DNA from 3 places in the Gracilibacillus thailandensis genome. Region 3 is predicted to be linked to each of the others. Evidence: riboswitches for the same ligand, from Rfam matches in the RefSeq annotation. Region 3 holds a riboswitch; each other region holds the start of a gene.
What was found. Region 3 has a riboswitch for thiamine pyrophosphate ahead of GH715_RS10335 (ECF transporter S component). Riboswitches for the same ligand answer to the same signal wherever they lie in the genome.

Region 1 (8,342 bases), on a different contig from region 3:
AACGTCGGAACAAATTGTGCTATTTTCACCAAATCCATTATTCAACAGTTATGTAGCAACCGTTCTGCCGGAGCTTGGTGAAGATAATATGCAACAGATGACTTTCTATCAATATTTACACCGTCAATTAGATGATAGCTTTCAATTGGAAACGCCCTTCGAACAAATGGAGTATTATCTACAAAAAAGAGCAGAAAATTACGAGGCAAGAGTTGAAGCTATGCATTACAAAGCAAGCCTAGATTATAAAGAGTTAATTGATCGCTTTTTAGACCGATTGTCTAATCAAGGACTTGTTTTTCGCAATATTACATTTAGAGGGCAAATCGTTATTCCAAAACAAATGGTTGAAAAATACTTTTATCAAACAGAAAGTTCTTTAGCAATACCAGACCGTTTAGAAAAAGTAGCCAATTGGATTTTGTACCAATTAAAAAAACTGGAGAAGATTGAACGAGAGAAAGATTGGGTATTAGAGGAAAGTGAACTATTGGAAAAGGCTGATTATGTCGATGTTCATCAAACATTACAAGAAGAAAATCGATTTTCAGAAGATACATTTGATGATTATGACCGTGAAGAGGAAATGTTACGCAAACGAGTAGTTGCTTGGCGATTACGTCCACTACGAAAAAAAGTAAAGCAACTTGCATTTGTTGATCCGCTTAAATCGTTTCGTCAATTGTTTACGAGCAAAGGGCGAATTGCAGATACAGAAGTTACACTGCCAAATCAATGGCAGGAAATATGTAGAATTACGGAAGACTATTTAAAGCACAGATATTTAACATGGGAAGATGCACCTGCTTATATTTATTTTGAAAAAAGCTTGTTAGGGTTTGATGCACAGCGTGCGATTCAACACTTGTTTATCGATGAAGCTCAGGACTATACACCGTTTCAGTTTGCATTGATGAAGAAGATGTTCCCGGTTAGTCGCATGACTTTGTTAGGTGATATAAATCAAGCGATTTATGCACATGCATTAAGAGAAGAGACTTTATTATCCGAGAAATGGCAGGAAAAACATGAAAGAATCGTATTGACGAGAAGCTATCGTTCGACAGCACCGATTGTTGAATTCACTAAATCATTTATGCCAAATGGTGATCTAATTGAACCGTTTGAACGTGATGGAGAGACTCCGGTTGTGATGGAATTGGAGCAACGTGATGTTTTAATTGAAAAAGTGCTCGATCAAATAAATGAATATGAACAAGAAGGCCATGAAACCATTGCATTAATCGGAAAAACGATGCAAGAATGTGTGGACATATATGAGCGATTAAAAAATCGTATCGACATTCATTTAATGACACAGGAAGCACATATTTTTGAAAAAGGTATTGTCGTCATTCCTGCCTACTTGGCTAAAGGAATTGAATTCGATGCGGTTATCATTGCCGATGCATCTAATAACAATTTTAATGATGAATTAGAACGAAACTTATTTTATACAGCATGTACGCGAGCGATGCACCAACTAGCTTTATTTACAATCGGCAAGCCCACTCATTTTATCGAAAATATCCCTAAACAGAAATATCGCCATTATAAAGTCCATCAAATTTGGGACAAAGGGACAGGGTGAACGAGAGAAATTCACCCTGTTCTTCTTATGAGCACAATATTTTTCATTTTTTGTAGATTGTGGCAAGATAGTATAGACAATGAACAAAGGAGGAATTTGAGATGGTAAATAGTTTGCAAGCAACTACTACACTACATAATGGTGTAAAGATGCCATGGTTTGGTCTAGGTGTTTTCTTAGTGGAAGAAGGAGAAGAAGTTTATAATTCTGTTAAGTGGGCACTTGAACACGGCTATAAAAGTATTGATACAGCAGCCGTTTATGGTAATGAAGAAGGTGTAGGAAAAGCAATCAAAGATTCTGGTATTCCTCGTGAAGAATTATTTATTACTTCTAAGCTTTGGAATGGAGATCAAGGCTACGAAGAAACTCTTCAAGCTTTCGAAACAAGCTTAAATAAACTGGGTCTTGAATATTTAGATTTATATTTAATTCATTGGCCAGTTCCAGAATTAAATAAATATAAAGAGTCCTGGAAGGCGATGGAGAAATTATATAATGATGGAAAAATCCGAGCGATCGGTGTAAGTAACTTTAAGGAGCACCATTTAGAAGATTTGATGAGTGAAGCACAAGTAGCACCAATGGTAAACCAAGTTGAATATCATCCACATTTACAACAACGTAGTTTACATGAATTCTGTAAACAACATAATATTCAGCTTGAAGCGTGGTCTCCACTGAAACAAGGGAAAATATTAGATGATCCAACATTAACAGATATTGCAAAACGTCATGGTAAATCAACAGCTCAAGTTATTTTGCGTTGGGATCTACAACAAGATGTTGTGACTATTCCAAAATCAGTAAAACAACATCGTATTCAAGATAATGCAGATGTATTTGATTTTGAATTAACAGAAGAGGAAATGAAATTAATTCAAGATATGAATAAAGATGAGCGTGTCGGTCCAGATCCAGACGAATTTAATAAACGATAATTTTTAAAATGAGAACCCGTTTCTAAGTGAAGCGGGTTCTTGTTTAATGGGGACGAGAAAAATTGCTCTTCTATTTTTTTTAATGCAATGGTTGATCAACGTTTTTTGATTATAAAGAAGCAGCGTTTCGCAATAAACAAGTCCCATTTCGCAATAAACAGCTGCATAATAAAAAGAACTATCTCTTTATAAGAGGTAGAGGACTATCACATGCTAACTTCTTACGCAAAAAACTCTTATTCTAATTGTTAGATTTGCTCTTGCTTTAAGCGGACGCTTTGCGCTTTTTCTTATCGGACACTTGCAATTTTAGTCGGACATGATGTATCGTAAATAACAGATTGATAAACATCTAGGAGGATGCAAGATGGCATTTGTAATAACAGAACCATGTGAAACAGAAAAATCTGGCGAATGTACAACAGTGTGTCCGGTAGACTGTATTGTTGAAGGACCAGATCAATTTTATATAGATCCAGATATTTGTATCGATTGTGGAGCGTGTAAAGCAGTATGCCCAGTAGATGCAATTGAAGAGGAGTATGATCTTACTCCAGATCAAGAATTATATTTAGAAAAAGCAGAAGCCTTTTTTGCAAATGATTAAAGACAGCGACCATTTTGGAAGTGGTCGCTGTCTTTTTTTAACGGATAAGCAACAGATCTTAAAAAAGTCCAGTTAAACATTTTCACTTTTACTTACTCGAAGCAGGTTGGTGCATCAAAGTAGTATGTTTTACTTTGGATAAAATCAAGAGGCCGATAATAGCTCCTGTTACGCTACTAACAAGGAATCCTGGTAAAAATGCTAGAGCGCCAACTGAACTTCCCATCAATATTTTGGCAAATGGAACAGATAATAAAGCACCTATCACACCAGTGCCGATTATTTCTCCTAATCCTGCCATGACTTTTTTTCTCGTCCATCGAAATAAATAACCAGCAAATAATGCTCCAATCATACCACCTGGAAATGCAAGCAATGTTCCTATTCCTAATAAATTTCGCAAAAGTCCGATAGTAAAAGCTATGATAACAGCTGGAACAGGACCAAGAGTTACAGCTGCCATCACATTAACGGCATGTTGCACAGGATATGCTTTGGCAATTCCGGTTGGGAACCATAAAAATTGGGAACCTAATGTACCGATCGCAATAAAAACAGCCATAGTGGTTAATAATAACGTACGATTCATGCAAACCCTCCTATAAAAATAGAAAGTGCATCACTAAGTAAAAAAACCAGATTCCTAATCAGAACCTGGCTATACCATGCAAATAGTTTAGCTACTTCCCTACGCTGGTATAAACCAGATCAGGTTCTTAGAGTTAAAAAGCTGTAAATGCTTTTTTCTCAGCTTGTACAAAACAAGCACCCCTAGTAGTGATAACACTTATGTAATTACCAAGATTGTAGCAAAAAAAGGCTAATTGTCAAGATGTCATTACTTTGAAATCGAGATAGTAAAAGGTTTATAATGATTCTAACAATAATGAAGGAGGCATCTTATGGAACTCAAAGGAATCCACCATGTGTCAGCTATTACAGCTAGTGCTAAAAACAATTATCATTTTTATACAAATATTTTAGGAATGCGCTTAGTTAAAAAAACAGTAAATCAGGATGATCCAAGTATGTATCATTTATTTTACGCAGATGAAATCGGACGACCTGGAACAGATTTAACCTTTTTTGAAATAACGAATGCGGGTCATACGTATCCAGGTAATAATAGTATATCTTATACTTCATTACGGGTTGCTAGTGATAAGGCGTTACATTATTGGGAAGAGCGCTTGGACGAATATGATATTGTCCACGACGGAATAGGAGAAAAATTCGGGCGTAAAATATTACCTTTTCAAGACCATGAAGGACAGCGTCTAGTTCTCGTATCTGACGAAAATAACAAAGGGGTAGCAGCAGGTAAGGTATGGGATAAAAGTTCAGTACCAAAGGAGTATGGTATTACGGGATTGGGACCTGTTCGATTTACTGTCCCAGATTTAGCACCAACGAAAAGAATTTTAACAGAGGTGCTCGGATTTCGTCATACTGGAGCTTACCCTAACCCTGAAGGACAGGCAGAAATCCAAGTATTTGAAACAGGCGAAGGTGGTACAGGTGCAGAAGTGCATATCGAAGTTCGTCCGGAATTACAAAAGGAGCGTCCTGGAAGGGGCAGTGTACATCATGTCGCATTTCGTGTAGCCGATTATCAAGAACTTGAAAAATGGCATAACAGAATTACTAAGGAACGATTGCCCAACTCAGGGCTTGTCGATCGCTATTATTTTCAATCGTTATATTTTCGTGAACCTAATGGTATACTGATTGAATTGGCAACAGATGGGCCAGGATTTGATACAGATGAAAAAGTTGAACACCTAGGGGAAAGCATTGCCTTGCCACTATTTCTGGAAGATAAGCGAAACGAAATCGAGGCCAATCTTCTTCCTTTAGAAACAAAAATAGATTAGTGACTCTAAGCTCATTCATCAGTATTAGTCGATGGTGAGCTTATTTCTCATGTGCTATACTAGTTATCGGCTAGTTTAAAGGGGGACGTAACATGACATTTTCACCAAAAGCAATTTGTTTAGATATGGATGGCACATTGCTGAATAACTACAATCAATTAACGGAAAACACACTCGACATTATTCAAAAGATAAGAAAAACAGGAATACGAGTGTTTATCGTGACAGGTCGTTCTTATAATGAAGTGTTTGACTCTGCACCATCTGACTTAGAATTGGACGGCTTTGTTACAGCAAATGGTATGATTACATATGTTGATGGAGAAAAACTGTTAGAACATAGCTTATCCATAGAACTTGTGGATAAAGTTATAGAATCTGCAAGAACTAACCGTATTTATTATGAGGTACATCCCAATGACGGGGAGCGGCTTTCCTTAAAAGCGGATCAAGGATATATGGAGTTCATGATCAGCGGAGACAAGCCTGATGAAGTAGGAATCAATGAATGGCTGGAAAGAGAAGCCGCAATCGAGCAGGATATTCGTTGGCATGACCATTTACCAGAACAGAAGTATGCAAAGATGTACTGCTTTACGAAAGACCATGAAAAAATGAAAGCATGGATTAAAGAGCTGAAGAAGATGAAAAGTGAAACGAATTTTACCACTTCATCCTCTTCCCGGCATAACGTAGAAGTGATGGTAGAAGGGGTAAACAAAGCAACCGGAATTGAAGCGTTGTTGAAACATTACCAACTCAGTCCAGGAGATGCCATGGCTATCGGAGATAGTAATAACGATATCCCAATGATGAAATATGTAGGTTATCCGGTGGCCATGTTCAATGCGACTGATCAAATTAAATCGTTAGTAAAGGAAACCACAGAGTTTACAAACGATAAAGAAGGTGTCTATCACTTTTTAAAAGACTACTTCCAACACAAGCTATAGTCAGCTTGTGTTTTTCATCGCAAAAATGTCTGCTTCCGAGTAAATCTGGCTGAGTGCGGACATTTGTTCCGCTATTTGGGACAAAAATGCCATTTTTAGGGTGGTCGCGGACATCCATTCCGCTATCCATCGAAAATAGTGCTAATGGGGGTCGAAATGAACCAAATAAGGGATTCAATGTCCGCTAACATAGAAAAACAGATGATTTTCATTCAAATAGCGCACTAAATGTCCGCTCAATAAATGCTGCATAAGACTAGATATTCCTTATTTTTTGTTTGTATTTGTTTTGTTCTGTGATAGAATGGTAAACAAACACAAGTAAAAGAAAACAATAATTGAATACGGTTACAAAAAGGAGGATATGAATGGCACGTTATATGTTTATAATGGAGTGTAAGGAAGGTTCACAAGAGGAATATAAGAAAAGACATCAAGCTGTACACCCAGAATTATTGGAAGCATTGAAAGAAGTAGGCATTAGCAATTATAGTATATTTATGGACGGTACGAAGCTGTATGCTTACATGGAAGTGGATGATTACCACCGTGCAATGAAAGAGTTGGAAACCAACCCAGCCAATCGGAAATGGCAAGCATTTATGAGTGATATATTGGCAATGGATGAAAAAGGGGATCCCAAAATGTATTTAATTGATCAAGAAGTCTTCCACCTTGACTAATCAGTTGAATTTCAAGCAAAATTTCCCTATAGTCAATAATAGACATGTTTGAAGAACGAGAAGGTAGGAGAATTAGATGTTAGTTGCAGAAAGACATCAGCGAATCGTAGAAGTCGTCAATCAGAAGAAAAGTATTAGAGTTTCTGAACTCGCCAATCTTTTTTCCGTGACAGATGAAACGATTCGTCGAGACTTAGAAAAATTAGAAAAAGAAAAGAAATTAGCCCGGAGTCACGGAGGAGCAGTCAGCATAGCAGCTTCTCAGGATGGACCGGAAATACCTTTTCAAGAACGAGAAGTAATGTACGTAGAAGAGAAAAAAGAAATTGCTCAGGAAGCGGTAAAACATATTGTTGAAACCGATAAAATCCTACTTGATGCAAGTACGACAGCTTGGTATGTTGCGAAAAACTTACCAAATATACCGGTTACTGTTCTAACTAATTCTGTTAATGTTGTGTTGGAATTAAGTAAAAAAAGTAAGGTTACGGTAATTTCAACTGGAGGCACGTTGCTTGCCAGGTCCCTTTCGTATGTTGGCCCTTTAGCAGAACGTTCACTTGATTTATATCATGTTAATAAAGCATTTTTATCCTGTAAAGGAATTCACTTCGAAAGAGGAATTAGCGAATCAAATGAACAACAAGCGCGAGTCAAGCAAAAGATGATTGAAATAGCAGACACTACATATATTTTGGCTGATCATCATAAATTTCATTTTCAGGCGTTTGCACACGTTTCTCCTTTAACAAAGGTAGAGCGGATAATTACCGATAGTAACTCATCAGATCAGAATATAGATAGTCTACAAGAAATTGGCTTAGAAGTTATAAAAGCACTTCGTTAATGGTATGATTAACGAAGTGCTTTTATATTTGCAGAATGACAAATATATACAACATAAATATTATAGAAAATAGGACATTTATCCTGTCCCTGAGTACCGTTTCATAGTATAATGATTAAACAAAGCCTAGTGATTTTTTGATGGAGTGGGTAGTATGTGGAGTTATTTGAAGAAGTGGAATACGCTGCGCAATCAGTTATTGGTAGTTTATTTGGTTGTGATGTTTATTGTGCTATTTATCGTAAGTACGATTACGTATGTATTAGTGGAAGGTTTATTGCAAAGTAATGCAGAAGAGCAAATAAGACAAACAGCCATGGAATCATCTGGTAGATATGACTCATTGTTTGAACAATTAAATATGGTAACCAAACAGGTGTTAACCAATGAAGAGCTGCAGGGAATTTTATTACAGGAGTCTGAAGGCGATATCACTTCTTTTAATGACAGGCAATCTTTAATGAGTACAATCAATTTAATTCAAGCAAACGCAGATGGTATTTACTCGATTGAAATATATAATAACGATTTTCAACGTATTATCCCGATTGATTCAACTTTATTACTAGACCGTATTGATCCTCAAGGGATTATTCGGGCCAATGAAGCGGGTGGCAAATTAATATGGATGGGGGAAGATCCATTAGATTATAATTATTTCTTAGTAGGTAGAAAAATTAATTTAATGGATGACGATTTTGACAATGGTGGCTATATCATAGCAAGAGTGAACCGAAATTATTTTCAACTAAATGCTAATCAGCAAGAAGGTGGATCAAATGACTATTCGATTTTAGTTGATAACCAAAATAGTCCTATTGTGACGAATTATGATGGAACCGCTTT
Region 2 (8,342 bases), on a different contig from region 3:
TTAATATAGCCTTAGCCAAAAATGACTAAGGCTATATTAAATGTGGTTGAAACTTGATAGTCCAGACCTCTTACTAAAATCTAGGAGTTGCTCTTAGCTTTACTGAATTTCTTTATTGCTCATAAAGAAAAGCGTCGTTAGTTTCTTCATCAGCTATTGTTTGTACAGCATTCTGTACCGGATTTGCTGACTGTGTATTATTTTGGTTTTGATTGGTTAGCATATTTTGTACTGGTTTCGTAAATTGTTGTACTTGAGGATTATTTAGTGCGTTATTAACGGTTTCAGGTAACCGCTGAAAAGTTCCGTTTTGTACACCTCTGGTAATACCATAAATGGCAGCACCTGCAGCACCCACTGCTAAGACTCTGTTCATTAAACCCATATCATCATTCCTTTAATAAGATTTGGAACAGTTATATTTTTTATATAAACGTCACTTTTTATACAGTAATTCAATTTCCAATCATTAATCCTAGAGTGTTTTGGTATATATAAGGTGATCAGAGATAATTAAAGTGTTGTTTGTTGTAATAATGTTAATGGAATGGGAGAAAATAAGGCTAATCAATCCTCTACTCTCCATTTAGAGTACATAGCTCCCTGATATTTCCTCATACTATGATGTCTTGCCGGTAATAAATCAATGGACCATTTAAGTTAAATGTAGTTATTCCTGAAACCTTTATGTAATAACATCCGTACATAGGAATACAAGAAAAGAGTATTAATCACTAGCAAAGTGATAAATTTACATATAAAAAAGGAGGAAATACATATGAACCAAAAACGCTGGATTGCTTTAGTTGTTGCTGCAGGGCTATTTTTGGCTTCAATAGGCTTTCAGTTTTTCTCAAGCATGGCAACTGCTGATTTTGAGAACATGCTTAATCTTCAAGATCCAGATGATAAATTCGGTGAAAAGGTGATTGAGAGAGGATCGGGTAACAATAAAATAGCAGTACTTCATTTAGATGGGGTAATTCAAGACACGACACCAAGCACGTTAATTAATACGAATTCTTATAACCATCAACGCTTTTTAGATATGTTAGACAAAGCTGGTGAAGATAATCGTGTGAATGGGATTATCTTACGTGTGAATACACCTGGTGGTGGTGTCGTGGAAAGTGCAGAAATTCATGATAAGATCCTGGAAATTCAAGAACAATACGAAAAACCAATCTATGTATCAATGGGCAATACCGCTGCATCAGGTGGCTATTATATTTCAGCCCCAGCTGATAAAATTGTTGCACATAATGCGACACTTACTGGTTCGATTGGTGTGATTATGGAAAGCTTTAATTTTGCCGAATTTGCTGATGAACATGGTATTGATTTTAACACGATTAAGAGTGGTGAATATAAGGATATTATGTCAATGTCTCGTGAAATGACAGATGATGAACGCGAGATATTACAAACGATGATCGATGATATGTATGCGGAGTTTGTGCAAGTTATTGTTGATGGAAGAGAGATGTCCGAGGATCGTGTTCGTGAATTAGGGGATGGGCGAGTATACACTGGTTCACAAGCACAAGAAGAAGGGCTCGTTGATGAACTTGGTTCTTTAGATGATACGATAGAAATCATGAGAGAAGATCATGATCTGGCAAATGCTCAAGTGATTGAATACGAGCCTGGCTTTAATTTTAATCAATGGTTTGGTGGTACTGTTCAAAGTATGTTTAGATCAGAATCTGATTTAATTGGTATTAAGGATTTACTGCGAGAGAATAATGCGCCACGTGCCATGTATCTCTATTCACAATAAGGAGGTGTCGGAATGACTGAAGAACAAATGAATGATTCCAATACGCAATCAATGAAATTTCGATATGCAGGATTTTGGATGCGATTCTGGGCATACCTGGTTGATTTAATTATTGTTTTCAGTATTAACGGCATCTTACTTGTGCCATTTAAATTTATCAACGATGGATTCACGATGGATATCGGATTTTGGACCGTTACAGGGATTCTTAGCTCGATCGTTTTTTATCTTTACTTTTTGTTGATGACAAAATTTTATAACCAGACACTAGGTAAAATGATCTTCGGTTTAAGAGTGATTCGTGAGGATAGTCAATCGCTTAGATGGAATGATCTAATCTTTCGCGAGATAATCGGAAGATTCATTCACCGTGTGTTTTTTATCGGTGTCTTTTTGTACCTGTTTGTCGCATTTGGTGCCCAAAAGCAAGGGATTCATGACATGATTGGAAATACACGAGTTGTGTTTGAAGAATAATTCAGATATGAAAAGTGCCTGTTTACTTATAACGATTTGATCTTAATAAGGAACAGGCACTTTCTTTTAAATGATTTTTAAGCTACTTTTCTCGTGAAATTCAAAATCAACCCTAGTATTCCCCCCACAATTGCAGGGATTATCCATCCTAGTCCTACCGTATATAAAGGAAGTACAGCTGTAAATAGTTCGTTCACTATTTGTATCTTTATACCAGCTGCGTTCAAGCCATCAAACAAAGCTACAATAAATGTGAAGAAAATACTTACTTGATATACTTCTCTTTTTCCTTTGAAAAGCGGGCTTACGAATGTTAAAAACATTAAGCACATCGCCAATGGATAAAGCATCGATAAGACAGGTACAGAAAATTCTATAATAGTAGTTAAACCGAAATTGGAAACAACTGCACTAAATAATGTAAAAATAATTGCCCATACTTGGTATGATACATTTGGTACAATTTCATTAAAGTAGGATGCACAGGACGTAATTAGTCCAATACTTGTCGTCAAACATGCAGCCACCACAATAATTCCGAGAATGATCTTTCCATATGATCCGAAATAGAATGCAGATGCTCCCGCTAAAATCGCTCCACCATTATCCATAAAGCCAATCTCTGTAGTACTAATTGCCCCAAGATAGGCAAGGGAGGAGTATACAATAGCTAAAAGTACTGCAGCAATTAGTGCAGCTTTCATTGTTGAAACTAACAGTTCCTTTTTGGATGAAGCGCCTTGGTCTTTCATGGCATTAATAATAATAATCCCAAATACGAATGCTGCTAGTACATCCATGGTTAAATAGCCCTCTTGAAAGCCTTTGAAGAAACTGTTTGTCGAGTAGGCCTCGGTTGGTTCCTGAATCATACCAATCGGATTAAAAAAGGCAGCCAAGATTAATATTGAGATAACAATCAACAAGAGCGGTGTTAGTACTTTACCAATGATATCTACAAGCTTTTTTGCCTGTAATGAGAAGTATAATGATAAACCAAAGAAAATAATGGTAAAGCTAGGCAACGCCCAATTGTTTGATTGATTCTCTAGAAACGGCATAATCCCTATTTCATAAGCAACAGTATTTGTTCTTGGTAATGCGAACAGTGGCCCAATTGTTAAATACAATGCAATGGTAAAAATAAGACCGTACAATGGATGAACCTGACTTGCAAGTGATTGTAAGTTACTTTTACCTGAAATGCCTAATGCTAGAACAGCAAGTACAGGCAATCCAACCCCAGTTATGATGAATCCGATGTTTGCTGAAAATAAGTTATCACCAGCAGCTTGACCTAATTGTGCTGGAAAGATTAAGTTCCCCGCACCAAAAAATAGGGCAAATAACATAAATCCTACTGTAACGACACTTAATGAACTTCGTGATGACATATTAAACCTCCGTTATTTTAATTAATATCAGATAAATGCTAAATATCAGATTATTTCGGCGACATGTTTCGTCAAAATATTTACAGAATATCATGGAATTATCTGAAAAGCAATCTATTTTTAAACCGTTCTCGAAATCGGCATTAGATAAGTTATACTAAGAAACAGATTTTATTTTCTAACTTCGATCTTGTCCTGTGAACAACATCGGTACTAACCTCTTGATTCGCTTTCTGTTTCTAGTCTGTTTTCTTTAATGAAATTCTAGGACAGTGATGAGGTTGGAATATTATGTTAAAATAGTAGAATCAATGTAAACTGTTAATGGAGGCTAAGTATGATCACTATGGTGAGTATTGGTTTATATCTAATAATTCTTTTTAGTATATCTACACTATTATTCTTTTCTTTGACTTTTGTATTAGGAACGCAAGACCCGATGATCGCATACCTTTTATCTTTAATTGCGACTCATTTGATCTTAAATACTTTAGGGGGATTGAGGAAAAGCAAATTTTAGATTTTGATAGTGAATTAGCTGAAAAATAAAGTTCGATTAGTTGTATGTTACTACCCATTTTCCTTCATTGGTAATGGGATTTCTTTTGCCATTGTTTTTAGTACACGGATAATTTACTATCAACTCCCACCAACATTAAGGTATGTCAGCAAATACCATATTTGTGATTCCTTTTTATCAGTATTGATAAGTGGAATTATGCCAAAAGTAATGATAATATAGTCATAAAAACTTAAGCGATATTAAGTTGGCTATCTACAGGGGGATAATTATGCAAAAGCGGTGGTTAGATAAGTTGAGGTATAAAAATATCAAAATTGGAAGAAAATACGGATTTATATTAAGTGTAGTATTGATGTTGTTTATCATTTCAACAGTTATAGTAGGTGTCTTACTAAACAATATTAGATCTGATATACAATCGATGGAAGAAAGTGAAATGAATGCAGTCAATGCTACAGAAATGGCGTCGTTGATTCGTGCTAAGGCAGTCAATTTTTATCAATATATGGAGAATCCATCATCTGAAATAATTGATGAATTTAATGAGTCTAAAGATCAAATAGCAGCGTTGAATGCAGAATTAGAAGAGAGTATGGATACCAACGAACAGAAAGAATTATATCAGCAAGCGGCTGTCTTAGATAAGTCATTTAATAATGAGTTTGAGGAAGTTGTTTCATACATAAACAGTGGAAACGAAAATTTGGCAGCTAGTCGAGCAGAAAATGCTAAAGAACTCCGCTTACAAGCAGTAGAACATATAGATGAATTAAAAGAGTTACTACATAACGAGATGGGGGAGGCTTCCAGTCGAGCAAAAGAAAGTCAAAAGGTGGTATTAACGTCACTGTTCATTGCGATCGCAGTTTCATTAATTATCAGTATTATTCTCATTAGTCTGGTGAACCGGACCATTTCACGTAACTTATCCAAAGTAGTGTCTGTCAGCAATGAAATAGCACAAGGTAATTTGCAAATAGACCAGTTAGATTACCAAGCCAATGATGAAATCGGGCAATTGTCAAGTTCTATCAATAAAATGAGTGACTATCTAAAAGGAATGATCCGACAAGTTTCTGAAGTTTCTGATACTGTCAGTGCACAAAGTGAAGAATTAAATCAATCTGCCAACGAGGTGAAATCTGGAACAGAACAAATTGCTGTCACCATGCAAGAATTGGCGTCTGGTTCCGAAACTCAAGCTGATCTTGCAGGAAATGTCTCTAGTAAAATGAGCGAATTTGTCCAAAAAGTTCACGAAGCAAATGAAAATGGTGAACAAATCCAATCAACATCTACAAATGTACTAAATATAACAGAAGATGGCAGTGAAATGATGAAGTATTCTGTGAAACAAATGGAACGAATTCATATGATAGTTCAAGAAGCTGTAGAGAAAGTCCGTGGTTTGGATGATCAGTCCCAAGAGATTACCAAGCTCGTGTCTGTCATCAAAGATATTTCAGAGCAAACCAATTTATTAGCTTTAAATGCTGCGATCGAAGCGGCACGTGCAGGTGAACATGGAAAAGGATTTGCTGTTGTAGCTGATGAAGTGAGAAAACTTGCCGAACAAGTAGCTGATTCGGTTTCTGATATCACAGGAATCGTCTCTAATATCCAAAATGAATCTGCTAATGTGTCACAATCATTAGAAGAAGGTTATGGAGAGGTAGAAGCAGGTACAAACCAAATCAAACAAACAGGAAAAACTTTTGAACAAATTAATCGTTCTATAAGCGAAATGGTAACTAGTATAAATAAAGTGTCAACAAATCTTTCAGATATGTCAGCTTCAAGTAACGAAATCAATAGCTCAATTGAAGAAATAGCTTCGATATCAGAGCAATCTGCAGCAGGAGTGGAGCAAACTTCTGCATCTTCTCAACAAGCAAGCAGTTCCATGGAAGAAGTATCATCCAATTCCGAGGAATTAGCTAAGTTAGCAGAAAAATTAAACAGTCTAGTACGGCAATTTAAACTATAAATAATCTATGGAAATCCTTGGTTTTGATGAAACGTTTGATGAGTGCAAATCTAATCGTGTTTGCATTTCCAATTATTTGTTAGTATACTAAAAATGGAAACTGAATAATTTAACCATTCGGCTAGGGGAGCATGTAGATGCTGAGAGAGGAAATCGACCCTTTGAACCTGATCTAGTTAAAACTAGCGTAGGGAAGTGGAATTGGTAGTTATATAGATTGTTTGATAAGTCTGTACATTACTAACCCATCTCCCTTCATTGGTGATGGGTTTTTATTATGCAATCTCAAAATTTTACTGGCAACTTTCATGACTTCTCTGGCTACTTCTATTCATTAAAAAGGGAGAGTGTAAAAATGACTACATTGTTTACCGATCGTCTATGGAACAGAGTGGAACCGGTTTGGAATTCGTATCTAGAACATCCTTTTGTAAAAGGATTAGGTGACGGCACACTGGAACAGGAGAAGTTTAAGCATTGGCTAAAGCAAGACTATGTCTACCTGATTGATTATGCAAGGTTGTTTGCGATCGGGAGTTCAAAAGCAGAAGATTTGGATAAAATGGTGACTTTTGCCAAGTTGCTTCATGGTGTTTTAGATGTGGAAATGGATTTGCATCGTAACTATGCTGCGGAATTCGGTATTTCAAAAGAGGAGCTTGAAGCTACAGAAGCGTCTGCGATTACTACCGCGTATACGAGTTATATGTTGAATTTGTCTCAGCGTGGTGGGGTGGAAAATGTGGTTGCATCGGTACTAGCGTGTGAGTGGAGTTATAATTTTATTGGGAAATCACTGGCTAAATGGCCAGGTGCATTAGATGATAATTTTTACAGCAGTTGGGTAGAAATGTATAGTTCTAATGAATTTACCGAATTAGCGGAAGAAACGAAACAATTGATGAATCAAATTGCAGAAGGAAAGCCAGAGCAGGAATTAGCAAGACTTGAAGAGATTGTGGTGAAGACTAGTCAATTTGAATATATGTTTTGGGATATGGTTGAAAAGAAAGAAGATTGGCCGGTGAATGCCGAATGAACAGAGCATTAACCAATTTAGTAGATGATAGACAAGATGAATTAAAGCATATTTTATCTGATCTTATCGGTTTTTCTACTGTTAGCCCTCCTGCTAGAAATACGTCTGATATTCAGAAGTATATAGCGAATTATCTAGAAAAATTAGATTTTCACACTGAACGATGGGATGTCTTCCCGAATGATCCAAATCTTGTCGGGATGAAGAAAGGAACTGATTCTGATACATATAACAGCCTGATTATTAACGGGCATATTGATGTAGCGGAGGTGGGGGATGAATCTAGTTGGACAGTGCCTCCATTCTCTCTTACTGAAAAAGGTAAATATCTGTATGGCCGTGGGGTTTCTGATATGAAGGGGGCTGTTGCATGTGCCTTGTTTGCGACTAAGCTATTACATGAAGAGGGAATTGACTTAAAAGGCGATTTGCAGTTGCAGACGGTAATTGGTGAGGAAGTCGGTGAAGCGGGAACACTTTCTTGTATTGAAAAAGGATATAATGCTGACTTTGCGTTAGTTGTTGATGGCAGTAATCGTGAAATCCATGGTCAAGGTGGTGTAATCACAGGTTGGGTTACGGTTAAAAGTAAACGTGTTTATCATGATGCAATGCGTGCGGAATTAAATGAAACAGGCGAGGGTGCCAGTGCGATTGAGAAAATGACAAAAGTCATCGAGAGCCTGCGTAATTTAGAAAAGAAATGGGCGGAGACAAAGGAGTACCCTGGCTTTAAAAAAGGTACAACTACTATTAATCCGGCTGTTATAGAAGGTGGGCGCCATGCAGCTTTTGTTGCGGATGAATGTCGCCTTTGGATTACGGTTCATTTTTATCCTCATGAAGATTATCGCATTGTTTCGCAAGAAGTAGAGGAATATCTCCATCAATCACTTAAAGACGACTTATGGTTTGAGAATAATCCGCTTCATTTTGAATGGGGTGGAAAATCTATGATAGAAGATCGTGGTGAGATTTTTCCTTCTGCAGAGATTGATCCAGAGCATCCAGCCATTAAACTTCTCGAAGAGTCACATCAGGATATCGAACAGGTAAAGCCTTTTGTTGGTATGTCGAAGACTGTGACAGATGCTGGGTGGTTTAGCGATGCAGGTATACCAACCGCGATTTATGGTCCAGGT
Region 3 (8,342 bases):
TTAGCATACGTGATTGACGAATTAGCATAAGAAAAACTGAGTAACAAACGCTCAGTCCTAAAAGCTAAAGATTTACCATTTCTCTAGCTTCCATTATGAAATAATTGAACAGCATTAACCGCCACTCCGGCTGCCCACTTCCCTTTCCGTGGGGTTTGCCCTTCAGCTAACTTTTTCGAGCAAAACCCACTCGAAAAAGTGGATCTTCAGGTCAAACCATTCCCACAGGAGTGGAAGTGTGCGGCCTTCGCTAAGATCTGCTCTACAACGCTAGCATGAGGTAACGTGGTTGTTTTTACTCATAAATAGCAATTTCTAAACCATTGTAAAAATGTTCCACCAATGGTTAAATGTTTTCTTTATATGAAAAAATAAAAACAGTTCACTTTATAGTTAGTGAACTGTTTTTATATTAACCTGCATAATAATTTTCTTGAAGGAAATGTAAATGGTGTCTTAATATTTGCATTTCTTCTTCGTTTAGTGGAACTAATGGTAAACGGACATTTCCTACATCTATACCATTCATCCCTAGAGCTGCCTTTACTGGTGTAGGACTTGGTGCCATAAACATCGTTTGCATAATTGGGAGTAAATATTGATGTAACTCCTGCGCTCTCCAAAAATCGCCATTTTGACAAGCAGCAACCATTTCATTCATTTCGTTACCAATAATATGTGAAGAGACTGATACTATTCCATTTGCTCCAATGGCAACAGCAGGGAGTGTTAAATTATCATCACCACTGTATAGAGAGAAGTCCTGGCTTGTTTCTCGAATGATTTTGGTCATCACATCGAGGTTACCACTAGCTTCTTTTACAGAAACGATATTATCGATTTTAGCAAGTTCAATAATCGTTTCGGGATTCATATTTACACTAGTTCTACCCGGAATATTATACAACATCACTGGAAGTGTAGTAGATTCCGCAATGACTTTAAAGTGTTGATACATGCCTTCCTGTGAAGGTTTATTGTAGTAGGGTGCAACAAGCATAACCCCATCTACACCAATCGTCTCCGCCTTTTTCGTCATTTCTATAGATTCACGAGTGTTGTTTGATCCTGTCCCTGCTATGACAGGTACGCGACCATTAACGGTTTTGACAGTAAATTTAATCAGTGATAATTTCTCTTCTTTTGATAGTGTAGGAGATTCTCCAGTTGTTCCGGCAATAACTAGTGCATCAGTTCCATTTTGTAGTAAATAATTAATTAATCGTTCTGTTTTTCCATAATCAATGTCTCCATTTTGATCAAAGGGAGTTACCATCGCTGTTAATACACGTCCAAAGTTCATGATATATCCACCTCTATTCAAAGATTTAAAACAATTTGACTAGTTCCATTGAATAGAGGGTATCTCATCACCAATTGAAAATAAAAAGATGCAACAATGAGGGCATTGTTGCATCTGGAATTCAAATTGGATTCGATGCGTGAGATAGCCCTCCATATAGCGTGGCACTATATGACAGCCCTGCATTTGTTCAATGAAGGACCAGTAAAATAAGTTGATGCGTACTTATTTTACTTCGGCAAATTCCCCTTTCGATAGCTTTCTCAGGCAACACCAGCCTCCCACTATGTACTAATGGTTTTTGCACCTCTATTCTCACTTCAATAAAAATTGAAGCAAAATATTTAATTGTTTTACGTTGCTACCAACTATATCAAAAAATATCGATTCATGCAATCTGATTTACAAAAAAATTTTCTTGACAATATGGAAAAATTTGATATGATGAAGTCGAATTAAATATTATCAACACATTCCACTAGGGGTGTCTTTTAAAGACTGAGATTAAAGTAATACTTTAAGACCCTTAGAACCTGATCTGGTTCATACCAGCGTAGGGAAGTGGCTAGTATCTAATATACTGCAATACTTTTTATATGGATAAGTATAGCCACTATCTCTACGTATGTATGGATAGTGGCTTTTTGTGTTTGGAGGAGGGTTTTGCTGGTAACTAAGTGTGTGATCAAGAACGGGTAAGACTCGACAAATACTTATTCTTAATTAAAAAAGGAGATGGATGTAGATGAGAAAAACGTTAACTTTGACTGATATTTTAATAACAATTGTTATTGCCTTTATTTTTAGTGTTATTTACAAACTGTGGGGTCCATTATACAGTTTTGTAGGGATACTTGGTTTACATGTGGATCAGTTAATATACGGGATGTGGTTTATGGCTGCAACTGTAGCTTTTCTGATTATTCGCAAGCCGGGTATTGCTTTATTAGCAGAACTCGCAGCTGCTCAAGGAGAATTTTTATTTGGTGGACAATGGGGTATATCTCTCCTTCTATATGGTCTTGTACAGGGATTAGGCTGTGAACTGATCTTTGCTATGTATCGATATAAGAGTTATCGTCTGTATGTTACTTGTCTAGCGGCAATAGGCGCTGCGGTAGGATCGCTCCTATTAGATGTTTTTTATGGATATATCGATTCATTAGCACTATGGAATCTTACATTATTGATCGTTGCTAGATTAGTAGGATCGATATTGATTACGGGTGTCTTTGCTTATTACTTAGTAGAAGCATTGGACAAAACGGGTGTCACAAAGGCAATCCGTCCAGTATCTAATGATGATTATCAAAGACTCGAAGATGAGATGAGGTAAATTGGCATGCTTGAAGTGAAAAATTTACGAGCTAAATATCCAAATGAAACATCATTATTATTTAAAGATGTTTCACTATCCATTCAACAAGGTGAGAAAGTATTGCTTGTCGGTCCATCAGGATCTGGAAAGTCCACCTTACTCCAGATATTGGCTGGCTTAATACCGGACGTGATAGAAGTACCTATTAAAGCAGATAAACGGAAGATTTCAGAATCGTACGGTATGGTTTTTCAAGATCCAGATGCCCAGTTTTGTATGCCTTATGTAGATGAGGAGATTGCTTTTGTACTAGAAAATAGAAACATACCACAGCAAAATATGGCTTCCTTAATTAGCCAATACCTAGATCGGGTCGGTTTACAATTAGCAGATGAGCACGTTTCTATCCAGGAATTATCAGGCGGAATGAAACAGCGGCTTGCGATAGCATCGGTATTAGCATTGGAACCTGAAGTGTTGTTCTTAGATGAACCGACCGCTATGCTGGACCAGGTTGGCACGAAACAAGTTTGGGATACCTTGAAGGAAGTTTCTGAAGATAAGACAGTGGTGATTGTAGAACATAAAATTGATCATGTTTTACCCTTAGTTGATCGGGTCATTATTTTAGATGAAATAGGAGCTATAGTGGCTGATGGTGAACCAAATGATATCTTCAGTCGATTCCGAAGTAAGTTGTATCAGTATGGGATATGGTATCCAAATATTTGGGACGACTATGCCCAGCAACTTCCTAATTATGCGCAATATGATAACGTGGATCAACCGATCATAACCATGGATTCCTTTCATGGTTACTACCAAAAACAAATAAAAATGCATGTTAATGATGCAGTGATTCATCGAGGAGACTGGCTAGCGATAACTGGTGAAAATGGTTCAGGTAAAAGTACGTTGATGCTTGCTATAATGCAATTGATTAAAACATCAGGAGAGATTAACTATTTTTTATCAAATAATATTAACACATGTGATTATCGGAAGATGGGGTATGTGTTTCAAAATCCTGAACTGCAATTTATCACCAATAGTGTTTATGCGGAACTAGAGCACTCTTTGAAAAATAGTGATGTTCACCCAGAAGAGTTTGCTGATAGGATAGAAGCACATTTGAAAAGATATAACTTATATCATGTTAAAGACCACCATCCCTATCAATTATCGATTGGTCAAAAGAAACGATTAAGTGTAGCAACCGCTACGATTTCAGATGTTGATATTCTACTATTGGATGAACCGACCTTTGGTCAAGATGCCAAAAACACTTTTCAAATGCTTGAACTTTTTGAAGAATGCCGAAAAAATGGCATCACCATTGTGATGGTTACCCATCAGCCTGAAATAGTTGAATTATATGCAACGAAGGAATGGCGAATAAAAGATGGGGAACTTATGGAAAGCTTAGATCTTTCCAGAGTGCAAGAAAATATCTTGAAGGATGATATGTATGTCTATTAGTATTAGTTACCAACCAACCTGGTTACATCAGATAAATCCTAGTTTTAAATTATTGACATTAACTGCTCTATTTATTGGTTTGTTGTTTGTCCATAATCCTAACTTTTTGTTGTATATGATTACTGGAATTGTTGTACTTTATCTTTTCGGTACCGGTCATCGTTGGAAAGTTATTGGGTTAATAGCTATTCCATTAACGATTATTTTTCTTTCCTCCTCTACAACGATGATCTTTTTTGGGGAGGGAGAGCAAACGTGGTTTAAATTCGGTCTCATACATATCACAGAGGAGAGTTTTTATCGTGGCATTCACTTAGGATTAAGAAGTATGGTTTTTGGCCTTTTAAGTTTACTATTCGCTTTAACGACTAGACCTGTATATTTATTTTACTCCACGATGCAGCAATTAAAGTTAAAGCCGAAGTATGCTTATAGTTTTATGGCAGCAATCCGTATGTTACCGATCATTGTGGAAGAATTTCAAACATTACGTCAAGCGTTAAAGGTGAGAGGTGTCCAATATTCAAAGGGGATTAAAGGGATGTACGAAAAAGTAAAATTATATGCCATTCCTTTATTAGCCCAAAGTATTAGACGAGCACATCGAATTGCCGTATCTATGGAGGCGAAACAATTCTCGAAAAATAATAAGCGAACTTTTTATTATCATTTAGGTTATACGAATAAAGATTTGTTATTTTTTCTCATCTTAGTTGTTTGGTTAATTTTTTCGTATGTTTGCAGTAATCAATTTACCGTATTTCCGGTTGAAAATGTGCGATGAAAGATAAACAATTAAGGAATAAACCTGTTTAATAAAACATGGTTTATTCTTTTTATTTCAAGACGGATTTTCATTGTAAGTAGCTTTCAATGCAAGCATAAAAATAATGAAAGCAATCTCTTAACATAATTAGAAGATGATTTACTTGGAGAAAAGAAGGTTGGTACACATTCCAAAAGACAATTAAGTACTTTTCTTCATTTAAGTAACTCAGGAAATCTTCATATTTGAGGCTAGCTTTTTTAAAAATTTGAGTCTAAAATATTGTGCAAAAAGGGGCATCATAGCATTAAAATGGAGACATATATGTAAGTATCGGGTATAAATAAATATATAGCTTTAAAAAATCTGTTACACTAGTGAAGGAAATAAAACTAGTAGGAGACCAAATATGAATCATTATTTAACACAGGAAGAAATTATAAAGAAATGTAACGAATTAAATGAAAAATACCAAATTAACGAAGATGCTTTCTATCAGATTGTTGATCAATTAATAGATAGCAATCTTTCCACAGACCAAAAATTATTTAAAAGTTTTCAGCTTCTGCTTGAAGCCGTATCAACGGAAATTAATCAGATGGAAAAGGCCGTAGACCTAGAGCCAACTTGCCGAATGGGTTGTGCTTTTTGTTGCTACTTTCCGATTGTAATTAATAAGATGGAAGCAAAGTTAATCAAGCGTTCTATTAGACAGATGCCTGTAGAGCGAAAAGAAAAAATAGCGGAGCATTTTGCCCATTACTATCGAGAGTATAAGGATAAGGTAAAACAGTTTTCCGAATTGGATGTAACAGACCACAACCACAAATATGACTATAAAAAATCTTTATTACCTTGTGTTATGTTAGACACAGATACGAATCAATGTTTGGCATACGAGATAAGACCTTTACCCTGTCGAACATACGTTAATTATAGTGATCCCGCAGTTTGTGCTGATCAAGTCATGCCTGAGGAGACAATCAGTTATGAATTTCTGTATCAGGAGTACATGGGAGCTATTAATGAGCTATTAATGTATCTATATGAGCAGGAGGATACAGGAATTATTGAATATCCGAATGACTTGTATCAGGAAGATTTGCTAATAAACTGGATGAAAGATTTCAGCTAACCACTCCATTTTTCGCATAAGTGTGCAAAAGATTGCAATACTATGGGAAAAAGGAGTGTGAACAAATTGCGGAAGTTTTTTATTGCATGTATATTGACCATTTCCATTGGAGGATTATTCCTTTCGTCTGTACAGGCAGAAACAGAGGAAGTGAAACTATCTGATGAGCAGATAGATGAAATCAAAACTCTGAAACAGAAAGTAATGGAAAAAGAAAAGCAAATCATTAAGAAATACGTAGAATATGGTGTTTTTCCAGAAGAAAAAGGTCAAAAGATAATCCAACATATGGAGAAAAAATATGAAAAGCTCCAGGAAAATAACTTCATTCCAAAATGGGATCATAAACATCACATGAAACATGATAACGAAAATTAATAAGAAAAGCGTAGAGCGCCCGATTAGAAACGTAGCGACGGGCGATTCGTGAAGTCACCTAGTTTCTGGGTGCTTGGAGCTAGACAAATCAAAAAAATAATGCTTACCTTTAGAAGGTAAGCATTATTGCGTTAAATAGGTTTCAGTATAGAATGGTTGCCCATCTTCTTGAAAAGCAACCCCTACAGACATTTGTCTAAAATCGGAGTTTAAAATATTGTCCCGATGCCCTTTTGAATTCATAAGTCCTTGATGAGCAAAGATACTGCTAGGCTGTCCTGCTGCTAAATTTTCTCCAGCCATACGGAATGTGATGTTATCTTCTTCCAAGCGGTCAAATGGTGATTGGTTATCTAAATTGGTATGTCCAAAATAATTATTTTCCGCCATATCTTCACTATGATTTTGAGCGGTTACTCTAGAGGTTTCATGCCATTCCAATATAGGTTCTTCAAATTTAGCTCTTGCAGCATTAGTAAGATCAAACAGCTGATATTCTAAACCCTCTGCTAAGGCACTATCGGGAGCTGCAAAATAGTCCTCCTTTTGGTCTTCCAGACTTTTATCAATTATTTGAATAGCCGCTATCCTATTTTCTTGATGAATGTCATAAAAAATGGTGACATAGTTATCATCGATTAAATAAGTGTCCTGTTCATCGTTATCATTGATACGATATTTAACAAATCCTTTTTTAATGGAATCAAGCGGTTCTCCAAATGTTTCTCTAACATCATTCTTATCGTTTTGTAGAGTTATATCAACGCTCGAACTAATCAAGTCTTGATTGGTGTACAGCCCTACGACCTCATTATCATCGTTATAAGCAACCATGACAAAATTTTGATAATGTTCATGGTAAGTGTACCAATTTGTCCCATATTCATTTAATGTACTTCGTTTCGAGTCATTAAGAATACTTTCAACATCTGCCTTTTTATCATTAATTACGATGTTATGAATCGAAAAAGTTTGTTCAGAAGGTTTCGTGAGATCAGGTGATTCTATATTAGGAGAAGGTACATCTTCAGAATGATCGTCTGTCACGGAGTCAAAAAAATTTTCTAATTCGAAACGAAGGTTTTTGATTGTGCTGCTTATCTGGTTATTATTTTTTAATTGATTAAAATCATCCTTCATCTCAGACCAAACACCAGTTAATCCATCTTGCTTAAAATCATCTTCATATAAAAACCATATTAATCCTCCTATTAACAGGAAGAAAACAATCGTGCGAAACCTGGGCAAATCCTCACTCCTGACTTCTTTGGTATTCTATTCTTTCATTATATCATGATTACAGATAAATATAAGTGAAAAAATTTTAATATTTTTGTAGTCATTCTCTTTTTTTAAACGTCAATTAAAGGGGAGACATAAAAAAGGAAGGGGGGAGCATCATTCAAGATGAACAACTGATCAAAAAAATAAGAGCGGGCAATCAACATGCAATCCGCTTGTTGATAGAGCGGTACAAACATCATGTTTTTAAAGTAACGTATAGTGTCGTACATGATGAAAAGATCGCAGAAGATCTAGCGCAAGAAACCTTTATTAAAATGATTGATGCTCTTTCTTCCTATCAGCATAAAGGCTTTAAAACTTGGATTAGTCGTATTGCCCTACATAAAGCAATTGATTATAAGCGAAAAAAGACAAGACAGAAAGAAGAATTAGAAACCTTTGAAGACTTTGAACCAGTAAGTATGCAGACAGATCCAGACGAACAAATCATCAGTAAGGATACATTAAACAAGGTTCATCAATACATTAATAACATGCCGGAAAAGTTTCAAATCGTGGTGAAAGCTTATTATTTTGAAGAATTATCTTATAAACAAATTGCACAAAAGTTAGGTGTGGAAGAAACGAATGTCAAGATGAGATTATATCGAGCAAGAAAATGGATGAAGGAAAACTGGAAGGAGGAGGATTTTTAACATGAAACATATGACAAGAGACG

Region 1: it holds a riboswitch for thiamine pyrophosphate, as region 3 does, so the genes downstream of both, thiW (energy coupling factor transporter S component ThiW) here and GH715_RS10335 (ECF transporter S component) in region 3, are expected to answer to the same signal.
Region 2: it holds a riboswitch for thiamine pyrophosphate, as region 3 does, so the genes downstream of both, tenA (thiaminase II) here and GH715_RS10335 (ECF transporter S component) in region 3, are expected to answer to the same signal.

What each region holds. Positions count from the first base shown of each region.
Region 1 covers NZ_WJID01000001.1:62,830-71,171, reverse strand. The annotation lists gene helD (RNA polymerase recycling motor HelD) at 1-1,591, shown strand, start outside; gene GH715_RS00260 (aldo/keto reductase) at 1,693-2,532, shown strand; gene GH715_RS00255 (indolepyruvate ferredoxin oxidoreductase subunit alpha) at 2,900-3,139, shown strand; gene thiW (energy coupling factor transporter S component ThiW) at 3,228-3,728, opposite strand; TPP riboswitch at 3,808-3,922, opposite strand; gene GH715_RS00245 (ring-cleaving dioxygenase) at 4,042-5,013, shown strand; gene GH715_RS00240 (Cof-type HAD-IIB family hydrolase) at 5,106-5,966, shown strand; gene GH715_RS00235 (L-rhamnose mutarotase) at 6,335-6,649, shown strand; gene GH715_RS00230 (DeoR/GlpR family DNA-binding transcription regulator) at 6,726-7,496, shown strand; gene GH715_RS00225 (sensor histidine kinase) at 7,651-8,342, shown strand, end outside.
Region 2 covers NZ_WJID01000051.1:4,688-13,029, reverse strand. The annotation lists gene GH715_RS14825 (hypothetical protein) at 113-376, opposite strand; gene sppA (signal peptide peptidase SppA) at 779-1,780, shown strand; gene GH715_RS14815 (RDD family protein) at 1,793-2,257, shown strand; gene brnQ (branched-chain amino acid transport system II carrier protein) at 2,335-3,651, opposite strand; gene GH715_RS14805 (methyl-accepting chemotaxis protein) at 4,443-6,161, shown strand; TPP riboswitch at 6,275-6,372, shown strand; gene tenA (thiaminase II) at 6,517-7,200, shown strand; gene GH715_RS14795 (acetylornithine deacetylase) at 7,197-8,342, shown strand, end outside.
Region 3 covers NZ_WJID01000029.1:39,323-47,664, reverse strand. The annotation lists gene GH715_RS10345 (M20 family metallopeptidase) at 1-30, shown strand, start outside; gene dapA (4-hydroxy-tetrahydrodipicolinate synthase) at 413-1,303, opposite strand; lysine riboswitch at 1,441-1,623, opposite strand; TPP riboswitch at 1,774-1,880, shown strand; gene GH715_RS10335 (ECF transporter S component) at 2,049-2,639, shown strand; gene GH715_RS10330 (ABC transporter ATP-binding protein) at 2,646-4,100, shown strand; gene GH715_RS10325 (energy-coupling factor transporter transmembrane component T family protein) at 4,090-4,884, shown strand; gene GH715_RS10320 (YkgJ family cysteine cluster protein) at 5,276-6,001, shown strand; gene GH715_RS10315 (YckD family protein) at 6,068-6,379, shown strand; gene GH715_RS10310 (CAP domain-containing protein) at 6,503-7,627, opposite strand; gene GH715_RS10305 (sigma-70 family RNA polymerase sigma factor) at 7,756-8,319, shown strand; gene GH715_RS10300 (hypothetical protein) at 8,321-8,342, shown strand, end outside.